Phytohabitans rumicis: one gene and its partners. The main gene of each other region encodes a partner of the protein of the gene in region 3 in a complex. Links are inferred from orthologs where the notes say so. Each region holds a gene or a part of one and is shown on either strand. Other genes may lie near its edges.

The links. Proteins that work in one complex are often made in the same cells at the same time.
Region 1: the proteins of secY (region 3) and secA are in contact, whole or in part, in a crystal structure (PDB 3DIN), measured with the Thermotoga maritima proteins. The link is inferred for Phytohabitans rumicis from one-to-one orthologs. Residues at the interface, in WP_004081795.1 of Thermotoga maritima: Glu108, Gly109, Glu110, Glu111, Ala236, Glu237, Arg238, Arg239, Ile240, Thr241, Ile242, Gln243, Tyr244, Ala245, Arg246, Arg247, Val248, Thr249, Gly250, Arg251, Arg252, Val253, Tyr254, Gly256, Ala257, Ser258, Thr259, Tyr260, Leu261, Pro262; in WP_004082002.1 of Thermotoga maritima: Glu261, Ala262, Arg263, Lys300, Ala301, Arg302, Thr303, Ile304, Ile305, Leu323, Tyr324, Asp325, Pro326, Val329, Ser330, Tyr333, Ile336, Lys340, Phe345, Val349, Glu363, Phe364, Tyr374, Ser375, Gly376, Gly377, Glu393, Ile395, Thr482, Ser483.
Region 2: secY (region 3) and secG share a complex: the UniProt entries of both Escherichia coli proteins name them as parts of the sec protein translocase complex. The link is inferred for Phytohabitans rumicis from one-to-one orthologs.

Annotation. Positions count from the first base shown.
Region 1 is NZ_BLPG01000001.1:5,373,407-5,378,366, reverse strand. The notes cover bases 584-4,015. They hold secA (preprotein translocase subunit SecA), read right to left. Parts: upstream 3,649-4,015; coding sequence 784-3,648; downstream 584-783. Other genes in these bases: Prum_RS24305 (GNAT family N-acetyltransferase), read left to right, coding at 3,811-4,015. In the rest of the region: Prum_RS51825 (Rv3235 family protein), read left to right, coding at 1-1; more of Prum_RS24305, read left to right, coding at 4,016-4,920; Prum_RS24300 (GNAT family N-acetyltransferase), read left to right, coding at 4,917-4,960. UniProt on the Escherichia coli protein: Required for protein export, interacts with the SecYEG preprotein conducting channel.
Region 2 is NZ_BLPG01000001.1:6,762,684-6,766,929, reverse strand. The notes cover bases 584-3,301. They hold secG (preprotein translocase subunit SecG), read right to left. Parts: upstream 2,211-3,301; coding sequence 1,956-2,210; downstream 584-1,955. Other genes in these bases: tpiA (triose-phosphate isomerase), read right to left, coding at 2,392-3,183; Prum_RS30790 (RNA polymerase-binding protein RbpA), read right to left, coding at 1,512-1,856; pgl (6-phosphogluconolactonase), read left to right, coding at 635-1,405; Prum_RS30800 (glucose-6-phosphate dehydrogenase assembly protein OpcA), read left to right, coding at 584-642. Outside these bases: more of Prum_RS30800, read left to right, coding at 1-583. UniProt on the Escherichia coli protein: Subunit of the protein translocation channel SecYEG. Overexpression of some hybrid proteins has been thought to jam the protein secretion apparatus resulting in cell death; while this may be true it also results in FtsH-mediated degradation of SecY.
Region 3 is NZ_BLPG01000001.1:3,675,869-3,680,287, forward strand. The notes cover bases 635-3,525. They hold secY (preprotein translocase subunit SecY), read right to left. Parts: upstream 2,801-3,525; coding sequence 1,469-2,800; downstream 635-1,468. Other genes in these bases: map (type I methionyl aminopeptidase), read right to left, coding at 635-805; Prum_RS16160 (adenylate kinase), read right to left, coding at 815-1,468; rplO (50S ribosomal protein L15), read right to left, coding at 3,025-3,468; rpmD (50S ribosomal protein L30), read right to left, coding at 3,468-3,525. Also shown: more of map, read right to left, coding at 1-634; more of rpmD, read right to left, coding at 3,526-3,650; rpsE (30S ribosomal protein S5), read right to left, coding at 3,652-4,272; rplR (50S ribosomal protein L18), read right to left, coding at 4,286-4,419. UniProt on the Escherichia coli protein: The central subunit of the protein translocation channel SecYEG. Consists of two halves formed by TMs 1-5 and 6-10.

The sequences.
Region 1 (4,960 bases), 1.7 Mb from region 3 along the record:
ACCCCAGACCCCAGGGCGCTCACCTGCGAAAGCCAAGCGGCGAGCGCCCTGGCCTCCACCCACCCACCCCCGACGTCGCCTGCCCTGTCGTCCCACCCCACCCCGCCTGCCCGCCCCGCCTGACCCACCCCACCCCGTCGATCAAGGGCATACGGTCGTGGTTTGATCTCTGATCCACGACCGTATGCCCTTGATCGACGCAGAAGTCCTTGATCGACGGCGGCGTGGGCCCCGGGCCGGGCACTTCGTACCAGCAGGCGCCCTGTTGGTCCACCGACGCGAGCAGGGCGAGCAGGGGCGGAATTCCGCGCCGGATGTATCCGACATGACCGACGCGATCCCGGTACGGCAACGAATCTAGATCCACCCGCCTCACGTCCGGCTCGACGCGGAGCGCAACACCCTGCCCGGGTCCGCCGATCAAGGACGCGTCCGCAGGGAACGTGAAGGATCCGTGTCGTCCCAGCGACCCAAATCCTTCACGATGACGCCGTACCTGCGAACTCACACCGGCCCACCCGGAGTGGGATCCCAGGCGCACCCCACACCGCCGCCGTCGATCAAGGACTTCCACGCGGATCAAGGGCAAACGGTCGTGGATCAGAGATCAAAGCACGACCATATGCCCTTGATCGACGAGGCGAGGCCAGGCCAGGCCGCACAGGGCGAGGGGAGGCCGCACGAGGCGAGGCGCAGCCGGGCCAGGCCGCGCGAGGCGGGGACTCACGCGGGGTGAGGCGACGCCCCTCGGGGCCTGGCTGGCGGGTGGACGGAGGCGGAGGGTTAGGCGCCGGCGCCGGGGGCGCCGTGGCAGCGCTTGTACTTCTTGCCGGAACCGCACGGGCACGGGGCGTTGCGCGACGGGCCGGAGCCGCTCGAAGCCTGGCTGGGCGACGGGGACGGCCGTCGCGACCGGGCTGGCGCGGGACCGCCTAGCCCCAGCGCCGGAGCGGTGTCCTGCTCTTGCTCCATGAACACCGCGCCGTCGCCGGCGGCACCGTCGATGGTGGGCGCGGAGTACTGCAGCGGCTGCTGGGGGCGCTGGCGACCGAGGCCCTTGGCCTTGATCTCGATGGTGGCGTCGTCGGGCATCGGCATCGGCGCGGGGCCGCTCGCCGGGGGCGGAGCCGTGGCCGCCTCTTCCACCTGGACTTCCAGGTTGAAGAGGAACCCGACCGTCTCCTCCTTGATGCCGTCCATCATGGTGGCGAACATGGCGAAGCCCTCGCGCTGGTACTCGACCAGCGGGTCGCGCTGGGCGTACGCGCGCAGGCCGACGCCCTCCTGGAGGTAGTCCATCTCGTACAGGTGCTCGCGCCACTTGCGGTCGATCACCTGTAGCAGGACCATGCGCTCCAGTTGGCGCACGGCGTCGGTACCGAGCTCCTCCTCGCGCCGGCCGTACGCCTCGATCGCGTCGTCCTTGAGCCTCGCCATGAGGAAGTCGGCGTCGAGGTTGTTGCGCTCGCCGCCGGCCTCGTCCTCGAGGTCTTCGACGGTCACGCCGACGGGGTAGAGCTGCTTGAGGCTGGACCACAGCTGGTCCATGTCCCAGTCTTCGGCGTATCCCTCGGCGGTCGCGCCACTGACGTACGCCTCGATGACGTCGTTGATCATGTGGTTGACCTGGTCGCTGAGGTCCTCGCCGTCGAGCACGCGCTTGCGCTCGGCGTAGACCACCATGCGCTGCTTGTTGAGCACCTCGTCGTACTTGAGGACGTTCTTGCGGATCTCGGCGTTCTGGCCCTCGATCTGGCCCTGCGCGCTCTTGATCTGCCGGGTGACCATCTTGGACTCGATGGGCACGTCTTCGGGGATGTTGAAGCGCTCCATGACGGCCTCGACCGCCCCGGCCCGGAACCGCTTCATCAGATCGTCCTGAAGGGACAGGTAGAAGCGGGACTCGCCCGGGTCGCCCTGCCGGCCGGAGCGGCCGCGGAGCTGGTTGTCGATCCGGCGGGAGTCGTGCCGCTCGGTGCCGAGGACGTACAGCCCACCGGCCTCGGCGACCTCTTCGGCCTCGGCGTCGCATGCCAGCTTCCACCGCGGCATGATCTCTTCGAGTGCCTTCTGGTAGTCGTCCTCGTGCTCGACCGGGTCGAGGCCGCGCTGGTGCAACTCGTTGGCGGCCAGGTACTCGGGGTTGCCGCCGAGCAGGATGTCCGTACCACGGCCGGCCATGTTGGTGGCCACCGTGACGCCGCCCTTGCGCCCGGCCTGCGCGATGATCTCGGCTTCCTTGGCGTGGAACTTCGCGTTCAGTACGGCGTGCGGGATGCCCCGCCGGCGCAGGAGCTGGGAGAGGATCTCCGAGTTTTCCACCGAGACGGTGCCGACGAGGATCGGCTGGCCGAGGGCGTGCCGCTCGGCGATGTCCTCGACGACGGCGTGGAACTTGGCCTTTTCCGTCTTGTAGATGACGTCGGGCCGGTCGAGGCGGACCATCGGCCGGTGCGTGGGGATGCTGACCACGCCGACGGTGTAGACCTTGTTGAACTCGGCGGCCTCGGTTTGCGCCGTACCGGTCATGCCGGACAGCTTCTCGTACAGCCGGAAGTAGTTCTGCAACGTGATCGTGGCGAGGGTCTGGTTTTCCTGCTTGATCTCGACGTGCTCCTTGGCCTCGATGGCCTGGTGCATGCCCTCGTTGTAGCGGCGGCCGTGCAGGATGCGGCCGGTGAACTCGTCGACGATCAGGACCTCGCCGTCGTTGACGATGTAGTCCTTGTCCCGCTTGTAGAGCTCCTTGGCCTTGATCGCGTTGTTGAGGTAGCCGACGAGCGGGGTGTTGACCGACTCGTACAGGTTGTCGATGCCCAGCCGGTCTTCGACCTTGGCCACGCCGCGCTCGGTGATCGCGACCGTGCGCTTGGCGTAGTCGACCTCGTAGTCGCCCTCGCCGTCCTTGCCCGGCTGCAGTCGGGCCACCACCGCGGAGAACTCGCTGTACCAGCGGGCGGACTGCTCCGCGGGGCCGGAGATGATCAGCGGGGTACGGGCCTCGTCGATCAGGATGGAGTCGACCTCGTCGACGATCGCGAAGTTGTGGCCGCGCTGCACCAGCTCGTCCTTCGACCACGCCATGTTGTCGCGCAGGTAGTCGAAGCCGAACTCGTTGTTGGTGCCGTACGTGATGTCGCACTCGTACGCGGCGCGGTGCTCGGCGGAGGGCCGGTTGGGCATGATCACGCCCACGGACAGGCCCAGGAACCGGTGCACCCGCCCCATCCACTCGGCGTCGCGCTGGGCCAGGTAGTCGTTGACCGTGACGACGTGCACGCCCTTGCCGGACAGCGCGTTGAGGTAGGCCGGCAGGACACAGGTCAGGGTCTTGCCCTCACCGGTCTTCATCTCGGCGATGTTGCCGAAGTGCAGGGCCGCCCCGCCCATCACCTGTACGTCGTAGTGCCGCTGCCCCAGCACCCGCGAAGCCGCCTCCCGGGCGGTGGCGAACGCCTCGGGCAACAGGTCGTCGAGCGATTCGCCGTCCGCGATCCGCTGCCGGTACTGATCGGTCAGCTCCCGCAGCTCCGCGTCGGTCAGGTCGGTGTACTCATCCTCGAGCGAATTGACTGCGTTGGCGACCGCCTTCAGCCGCCGTAGCATGCGGCCCTCGCCGGCGCTAAGGATCTTTTCCAGAATCGACACGGATCAACGCTCCCCTTGGAACAGTCTGCCGAACCATCGTAGGCGCACCATCGGGGCAACTGTCAGCCACGCCTCCGGCCGATCGTGCTGAAGCGGACATAACGCACGGCCGAGCACCGAATTAGGTTACGCCACGCGCGAACCCTCCCAGACAATGACCATGTGCAGCCGAAAGCAGAGGGCCTACACCTCCGGCACTGGCGGGCCGACGACATCGACACGGTCTACCGGGCCTGCCAGGATCCGGCCATCCAGCGGTGGACCGGGGTCCCGTCGCCCTACCTGCCCGAACACGCCCGCGAGTACGTCACCGCGGTCGCCCCGGCGGGGTGGCAGGACGGCACGTCCGCCCATTTCGCGGTGACCGACGCGCAGACCGACGAGCTGCTCGGCTCGTGCGGCCTGCCCTCGATCGACCGGGTACGCCGCTCGGCGGAGGTGGGTTACTGGGTGGCGCCGTGGGCCCGTGGCCGGGGCGTCGCCACGCGGGCCACCCGGGCGGTGTCCCGCTGGGCGTTCGACGAGCTCGGCATGAAGCGCGTGATCTGGCAGGCGGAGATCGGCAACCACGCCTCCCGCCTGGTCGCCCGGCGGGCCGGGTTCCGGATCGAGGGCTACCTGCGGCTCGCCGACGCCGGGCAGGAGGCGTGGGTCGGCTCGCTGCTGCCCGGCGACCCGACCGAGGTGGACGTCCCGGAGCTGGAAGAGCAGCGGGCGGCGATCTTCGGAGCGCCGCAGCCGCGCCTGAGGTGCGGGCCGCAGCCGCGCCTGGACGGCATCCTGCGCGCGCCGGACGAGCGCGACATCGACGCCATGGTCGCCGCCTGCCGGGACCCCGAGACCGTACGTTGGACGACCGTGCCCAACCCGTACGAGCGGCGCCACGCCGAGGACTTCGCGCTGCGGGTCACCGCGGCGAAGTGGGCCCGCGGCGACGGCGTCGTGTACGCGATCACGGACCCGCACGACGCGTGGGTCGGCTCGATCGACCTCAGCCTCGCGCCGACCGACCCGTACGCCGGCGAGGTGGGCTTTCTGGTGGCGCCGGAGTCGCGCGGCCGGGGGTACGCCGTGGCCGCGCTCCGGGCGCTGGCCGAGTGGGGCTTCGACGAGTTGGGGCTGGCCCGGATCGTGTGGAAGGCGCACGTCGGCAACGTCGCGTCCCGCCGGGTGGCGGAGAAGGCGGGGTTCACGATCGAGGGCACGCTCCGCGGTGACCTCAACCACCGCGGCGAGCGCAAGGACGCCTGGGTGGGCGGGCTGACCAGGTGATCCACCTCCGCAAGTTCCGCGAGGCGGACACCGATGACCT
Region 2 (4,246 bases), 3.1 Mb from region 3 along the record:
TGGCACGGCGAGCCGCCGGAGCTGATCGCCAACGACTACCTCGGCGTGGTTGCCGACCGGCGGATCACCGACAGCGCGCAGACCAGCGACCGGATCGCGACGCTGCGGCAGCGGGCCACCGACTACGCACCCGGCGACACCGACCTCGCCTGGACCCGGATCACCCCGTGGCGCACGCTCGTGGCGGGCGCCTTCGACACGCTGGAGACCCAGGTCGTCGGCGGCACGATCGTGGCACCCGCGTCCGACCCGACGGCGGCCCTGATGAGCGGGTGGCTCACCGCCCGGCTCGGCATCCGCCCGCGGCTGGAGGCGACCTCGGACTTCCCGCGGATGCGCTCGGTCACCCTGGAGTGCGCCGGCGGCGAGGTGATCACGCTGACCCGCGAGGACAGCATGGCCACGTTCAGCCGTACCGGCCACGCCGACCGCAGCCTCCCGCTCGTACGCCGCCCCACCGGCGAGGAACTGGCCGAGGAGCTGCGCCGGCTCGACTCCGACAACATCTACGGCGACGCGCTGGGCGCGTTCGCGGGCGTGTCCGGCCTGGACAGCCGGCCGCCGAAGCGGGTGCACATCTGGAAGGACCCGGTGGCCTCCTACGCCTCACCCTCGACGCCGGCAGTGGCCGTCGATGCCTGAGACGAACGTTGTCGTCCACTCGGACGCGTCCGTACTCGCCCAGGCGGTCGCCGCGCGGCTCATCGTCAAGCTCATCGACGCTCAGGCCGCACGCGGCTTCGCCGGCGTGGTGCTGACCGGCGGGCGGGTGGCGGCCGCGGTCTACCGGGCCGTACGCGACCTGCCCGCCCGGGACGCGGTGGACTGGTCCCGGGTCGACGTCTGGTGGGGCGACGAACGCTTCCTGCCCGCCGGCGACCCGGACCGCAACGAGACCCAGGCCCGCGAGGCCCTGCTCGACGCACTGCCGCTCGACCCGGCGCGGATCCACGCCATGCCGGCCTCGGACGGCCCGGACGGATCCGACCCCGAGGCGGCGGCCGCCCGGTACGCCCGGGAACTCGCCGCCTCGGCCCGCCCCGGCACGGCGGCGCTGCCCCACTTCGACGTACTGATGCTGGGCGTCGGCGAGGACGGGCACGTGGCGTCGGTCTTCCCCGAGCACCCGGTGGCGTACGAGACCCGGCCGGTCAGCGCCGTACGCGGCAGCCCCAAGCCGCCGCCTATCCGGATCACGCTGACCATCCCCACCATCAACACGGCCGAGGAGGTCTGGCTGGTCGCCGCCGGCCCCGACAAGGCCGGCGCGGTGGGCATGGCCATGGCCGGCGCAGGCCCCGTACAGGTCCCCGCGGCGGGCGTGTCCGGCGTGGAGCGCACCCAATGGCTCCTGGACCGCGCCGCCGCCTCCGAGGTAGCCCCGAAGCTCCGCAGCCTCCGCTAGCCCCGCTGCGCCCGCCCCGCCTGACCCTGTTGATCAGGGAGTGGCTCTGGCGTGTTGCGGCGCGTCGAGGGAGCTAGTCCCTGATCAACACGCTAGGCCGGGTGGGTTAGAGCTCGCCCCGGCGGCGGCGGAGGGCGGCCAGCGCCTCGGCGAGCAGGGCTTCGCCGTCGGCTTCGCTGCGCCGCTCCTTCACGTACGCCAAGTGGGACTTGTACGGCTCGGCGCGCGACGGGCCGGGCGGGTTGTGCTCATCAAGGCCGGCGGGCTGGCCGCAGCGGGGACAGTCCCAGGTCGCCGGCGGCGGCACGTCTGCCGCGAGCGAGACCTCGACGGTGTGGCCCTTGGCGCACCAGTACGTCACGGGGCGGCGTGGGGCGGGGTCGCACCGCTCGACCGGCCGCATGGGACCGGAGCCGACGCGGGTGCCGCGGATAGCACTGCCATGTGGCACGGCTCTTAGCTCCTGTCGTCGAGTGAGGGTTCGACGTCGCGATGGGGAACCTGAACGTGGACCGCGCAGAGTCTATGACTAGATACGGTGCGAAAGGCCCTAAGAGTTCATCGCGAGTTTGAGCCAAAGGCCCAGGCCGACAATGCAGGCAAACCAGACAATGCCCACGAGAATGGTGTACCGGTCGAGGTTCTTCTCCGCGACCGACGAGCCAGCGAGGCTGGTGCTGACGCCACCGCCGAACATGCTGGACAGGCCACCACCCTTGCCCCGGTGCAGGAGGATCAGGAGCATCAGCAGGAAGCTGGTGACAACCAGCAACCCGATCAACGTGTATGCGAACGCGATCGGCATGGCGACGGTTAATCCTCTCGATGAGCGGGCGAACCAAGGATAGCCGCCCCGCTCCGGACAGGCACGCCCGCCTCCCGCCCCTGGCGTCGATCATGGACTTCTACGTCGATCAAGGGCGAACGGTCGTGGATTGGAGATCAATCCACGACCGTTCGCCCTTGATCGACGAGCTAAGGAAGGACTAGCGGGCTATGTGGTCCGGGAAGCGGCAGATCTGGACCCATTCCTCGGCGTCGATGCTGGCACCGCCGACCAGGGCCCCGTCCACGTCTTGCTGGGCCATGAGGCTCGCGACGCTCGTCGCCTTGACCGAGCCGCCGTACAGGATACGGGTGCGCTCGGCCGTGGTGGCGCCGAACGCCTCACCCAGCCGGGCCCGGATCGCGCCGCACACCTCCTGCGCGTCCTCCGGCGTCGCGGTCTTGCCGGTGCCGATCGCCCACACCGGCTCGTACGCGACGACGACCCGCTCCACCTGCGCCGCCGTCAACCCGTCGAGGGCGGCGTCGAGCTGTGCGATGACGTGCGGGACGTGCTCGCCGGCCTCACGGACCTCCAGGCCCTCGCCGATGCACAGGATCGGCGCCAGCTCGTACGTCAGCGCCGCCTTCACCTTGCTGTTGACCAGCGCGTCGTCCTCGTGGTGGTACTGCCGGCGCTCGGAGTGGCCGACCACGACGTACTGGCAGCCCAGCTTGGCGAGCATCAGCCCGGAGATCTCCCCGGTGTACGCGCCCTTGGCGTGCGGGGACAGGTCCTGCGCCCCGTACCCGATCAGCAACTTGTCGCCGTCGACCAACGTCTGCACGGTGCGCAGGTTGGTGAACGACGGCAGCACGACCACCTCGACGTCGGTGAGCTGCTGCTCGTTGAGGCTCGCCGCGATCTTCTGCACCAGGAGGTTGGCCTCCAGGTGGTTGAGGTTCATCTTCCAGTTGCCGGCCATGAGGGGCCGGCGAGCCACCGCTGCCATCAGTGCTCCAACGCCGCGATGCCGGGGAGAGTCTTGCCCTCCAGGTACTCCAGCGAGGCTCCCCCACCGGTCGAGATGTGGCCGAAGGCCGACTCGTCGAGGCCGAGCGCGCGTACGGCCGCGGCCGAGTCGCCGCCGCCCACCACGGTGAAGCCGTCGACCTTGGTGATCGCCTCGGCCACACCCCGGGTGCCGGACGCGAACGGCGCCAGCTCGAACACGCCCATCGGGCCGTTCCAGAACACCGTCTTCGCGGGCCCGAGGGCCTCGGCGAACAGTGCGACGCTCTCCGGGCCGATGTCGAGCCCCAGCCGGTCGGCGGGGATCGCGTCCGCGGGCACCACGTCCCACGAAGCGTCGGCCGCGAACGACGTCGCCGCCGCCACGTCGACCGGCAGCACGATCCGCCCGGCGGCCCGGGACAGCAGGTCGCGGCAGGTGTCGACCATCTCGGCCTCGAGCAGCGACTTACCCACCTCGTGGCCCTGGGCCTTGAGGAACGTGAAGCACATGCCGCCGCCGACGAGCAGCTTGTCCACCTTGGGCAGCAGCGCCTCGATCACCGCGAGCTTGTCGGAGACCTTCGACCCGCCGAGCACCACGATGTACTGCCGCTCGGGCTGGCCGGTCAGCTTGGCCAGGACTTCGACCTCGCGCAGCACCAGGCCGCCGGCGAAGTGCGGCAGCCGCGCGGGTACGTCGTACACGCTGGCGTGCTTGCGGTGGACGGCGCCGAAGGCATCGTCCACATATGCCTCGGCGAGCCCGGCCAACTCGTCCGCGAACGCCCCGCGTACCGCGTCGTCCTTGCTGGTCTCGCCCGGGTTGAAGCGCAGGTTTTCCAAGAGCGCGACATCGCCGGACGCGAGGCCCGCGACCGTCGCGCGGGCCGACTCGCCGACCGTGTCGTTCGCGAACGCGATCGGCTTGCCGAGCAGCTCACCAAGCCGCCCGGCGACGGACGCGAGCGTGTACTTGGGGTCGGGCACGCCCTTGGGACGGCCCAGGTGGGACACGACGATGACCCGCGCGCCCGCGTCGCTCAGCGACCGGATCGTGGGCA
Region 3 (4,419 bases):
GGCGTTCGCGGCCGCCGTCGGGGGCGGTGAGGACCCAGACGCCGTCGTCCAGGAGCGCCATCGAGTGCTCCACGTGGGCGGCGACCGAGCCGTCGCGGGTGACCACGGTCCAGCCGTCGTCGAGCTCCTCGGTCTTGGGCGAACCGATCGTGATCATGGGCTCGATGGCGAGGGCCAGCCCGGGCACCAGGCGCGGACCGCGGCCGGGGCGACCGTGGTTGAGCACGTGCGGGTCCTGGTGCATCTCGGTGCCGATGCCGTGCCCGCCGTACCCGTCGACGATGCCGTACCGGCGGCCGGATCGCCGGACGGCGGACTCCACGGCGTACGAGATGTCGGTGAGCCGGCCGCGTCCGGAGGCGGCGCCGCGCGCGGCGGCGGCGATGCCCGCCCACATCGCGTCTTCCGCCACTTCGGCCATGTGCAACAGTTCGGGACGTACCTCGCCGACCGGTACGGTGATCGCCGCGTCGCCGTGCCAGCCGTCGAGCACCGCGCCACAGTCGATGGAGATCAGGTCGCCGTCGCGCAGGATCTGCTGGGGCGAGGGGATGGCGTGCACGATCTGCTCGTTGACGGAGGAGCAGATCGAGGCCGGAAAGCCGTGGTAGCCCTTGAACGACGGCACCGCGCCGGCACCCCGGATCACCGATTCGGCGAGCGCGTCCAGGTCGGCGGTGGACACGCCCGGCGCCACCGCTTCACCCATCTTGGCCAGCGCGGACGCCACGACGAGACCCGCGGCACGCATCTTCTCGATCTGTGCGGGGGTCTTGAGCTGGATAGCGAGTTGGTGGCGGCGCATAGTTCGAGGCTAGCCGCCGTACGAGCGGAGGGCGTCGATCGCGCGCACGGTCACGTCTTCGACGGGGCCGGTGGCGTCGATGCCGACCAGCTTGCCCTGCGCGCCGTAGTAGTCGACCAGCGGCGCGGTCTTCTCGGCGTACTCCACGAGGCGGTTGGCGATCGTCTCCGCCTGGTCGTCGTCGCGCTGGAAGAGCTGGCCGCCGCACCGGTCGCAGATGCCCTCGCGGGACGTCGGGTCGAACTCGACGTGCCAGATCTTGCCGCAGCCCCGGCAGGTGCGCCGGCCGGACAGCCGCCGGATGACCTCGTCGTCGTCGACCACCAGCTCCATGACCAGGTCGAGCGCGGTGCCGAGGTCGGCGAGCAGCTTGTCGAGCGCGACCGCCTGCGGGGTGGTACGCGGGAAGCCGTCGAGCAGGAAGCCGTCCGACGCGTCCGTCTCCGCCAGCCGGTCGCGCACCATGTTGATCGTGACCTCGTCAGGCACCAACTGGCCGGCGTCCATGTACCGCCGCGCCTCCACGCCGAGCGGCGTGCCTTGCGACACGTTGGCGCGGAAGATGTCCCCGGTCGAGATCTTGGGCACGGCCAGGTGGGCGGCGATGAACTCTGCCTGGGTCCCCTTTCCCGCCCCTGGAGGACCGACCAGTACGAGGCGCATCTACCGCAGGAACCCTTCGTAGTTCCGCTGCATGAGTTGGCTCTCGATCTGCTTCACGGTCTCCAGGCCGACGCCGACCATGATCAGCACTGCCGTGCCGCCGAACGGGAAGTTCTGATACTGGCTGCTGTTCAGCCAGATGAAGAAGAAGTTCGGCAAGATCGAGATTAGGCCCAGGTAGAGGGCACCCGGAAGGGTGATCCGGCTCAGGATGAAGTCGAGGTACTCGGCGGTGGGCTTGCCCGGGCGGATACCTGGCACGAACCCGCCGTACTTCTTCATGTTCTCCGCGACCTCGGTCGGGTTGAACGTGATCGACACGTAGAAGTACGTGAAGAAGATGATCATGAAGAAGTAGACGACGATGTAGACCCAGTCGGCCGGGTTGGCCAGGTGGTTGTTGACCCAGGCTTCCCACTTGCTCGGGTTGGTCTGGTAGTCGGTGAACTGCAGGCCGAGCTGCGGCAGGTAGAGCAGCGACGACGCGAAGATGACCGGGATGACGCCAGCCTGGTTGACCTTGAGCGGGATGTACGTCGAGGTGCCGCCGTACATCCGGCGACCGATCATGCGCTTGGCGTACTGCACCGGGATGCGGCGCTGCGCCTGCTCGATGAAGACGACCGCGGTGATGACCACCAGGACCAGCGCGAGCACAAGGAAGAATGCGCCCCAGCCCTCGCTCTCCTTGATCGTCCAGCCCTCGGAGGGGAGCCGGGCCGCGATCGAGGTGAAGATCAGGACGGACATGCCGTTGCCGACGCCGCGGTCGGTGATCAGCTCGCCGAGCCACATGACCACGCCGGTACCGGCGGTCATCGTGACGACGAGGGCGACGAGCGTGATCCACAGCGGCATGCCGGTGCCCTCGGGAATGAGGGGCCACTGGTCACACTGGTTGTTGAAGAGCTGCCCGGAGCGGGCCAGCGCCACGAACGCCGACGCCTGGAGCACCGCGAGACCGAGCGTCAAGTAGCGGGTGTACTGCGTGATCTTCGCCTGGCCGGCCTGACCCTCCTTGCGGAGCTGCTCCAACCGCGGAATCACCACGGTCAGCAGCTGCAGGATGATCGACGCGGTGATGTAGGGCATGATGCCCAGCGCGAAGACCGACAGCGACAGCAGCGCGCCGCCAGAGAATAGGTTCAACAGCGTGAAGACGCCGGGCGCACCCTGCTCCATCGCCTCGATACACCGCTGGGCGTTGCCATACGACACACCAGGGCTCGGCAGCGTCGCGCCGAGCCGGTATATCGCCACGATGAAGATCGTGAACAGCAGCTTCTTGCGCAGGTCAGGCGTGCGGAACGCACTGAGAAACGCGGAGAGCAACTTCTTCCTCCTGCGCGAGGCGGCCGCCGGATGATGGCGGGCGGGTCGGGCGTCGGGCGGTCACCCGACATCCATACTGGCAACGGACTCTAACAGTACGGTGTGAGTTCGGGCAGATGCGCCCGGGGACATACACCGTTCCCTATGTTAACTGGGCGAAACGCCAGATAGTAGACGTGGCGCCCGTCAGTCGCTAGGCAACTGGCGGGCGCCACTGAATCGTCCTACAGCTCGGTGACCGTGCCACCGGCGGCAGTGATCTTCTCCTTGGCCGACGCGCTGAACGCGTGCGCCGACAGCTGGAGCCGTACGCCGCCGAGGTCGCCGGTGCCGAGCACCTTGACCAGCTGGCCCTTGCGGACCGCGCCGGCCTCGACCAGCTCCGCCGGGCCGATCTCTCCACCGTTCGGGAAGAGCTCGGCCAGGCGCTCCAGGTTGACCACCTGGAACACGACCTTGAACCTGTTCTTGAAGCCCTTCAGCTTCGGCAGCCGCATGTGGATGGGCATCTGCCCACCCTCGAACGACGCCGGAACGTTCTTGCGGGCCTTCGAGCCCTTCGTACCGCGACCGGCGGTCTTGCCCTTGGAGCCCTCACCGCGACCCACACGGGTCTTTGCGGTCTTGGAACCGGGAGCCGGCCGGAGGTGGTGGACCTTGATCGTCATTACTCGACCTCCTCGACCTTCACGAGGTGGTTCACAGCGAAGATCATGCCCCGAATCTCGGGACGGTCCTCCTTGACCACCACGTCGTTGATCCGCTTCAGCCCCAGCGACCGCAGCGAATCCCGCTGGTTGCGCTTGGCCCCGATGTCGGAACGGGTCTGGGTGACCTTAAGGCGTGCCATGCTACGCACCCACCCCTGCCCGGTTCGCCAGCATGGCGGCCGGAGCGACGTCCTCGACCGGCAAGCCGCGGCGCGCCGCGACCGCCTCGGGCGACTCAAGGCTCTTCAGGGCCGCGACGGTGGCGTGCACGATGTTGATCGGGTTCGACGAGCCGAGGCTCTTGGAGAGCACGTCGTGGATGCCCGCGCACTCCAGCACCGCGCGCACCGGGCCACCCGCGATGACGCCCGTACCGGCACTGGCCGGCTTGAGCAGCACGACGCCGGCGGCGTCTTCGCCGGTCACCGGGTGCGGGATCGACGCGGCGATCCGGGGCACCTTGAAGAAGTGCTTCTTGGCCTCCTCGACGCCCTTGGCGATCGCCGCGGGCACCTCCTTGGCCTTGCCGTAGCCGACGCCGACGGTGCCGTCGCCGTCGCCCACCACGACCAGCGCGGTGAAGCTGAACCGGCGACCGCCCTTGACGACCTTGGCGACACGGTTGATGGTGACTACCCGCTCGAGGTGCGGGGTCTTCTCTACGGGCGCGTTGCCCCCGTCACGGCCGCGACCGCGACCTTCACGACGGCCGCCACCTTCGGTGTTACCGGACCCGCCGCCCCGGCGCTGCTGACCTGGCATTGGTCATTCCTTCCTAGAACTCGAGTCCGGCTTCGCGGGCGGCGGACGCCAGAGCGGCGATGCGCCCGGCGTACCTGTTGCCACCGCGGTCGAAGACGACCTTGGAGATACCCGCGGCCTTGGCGCGGTCGGCGAGCAGAGCGCCCA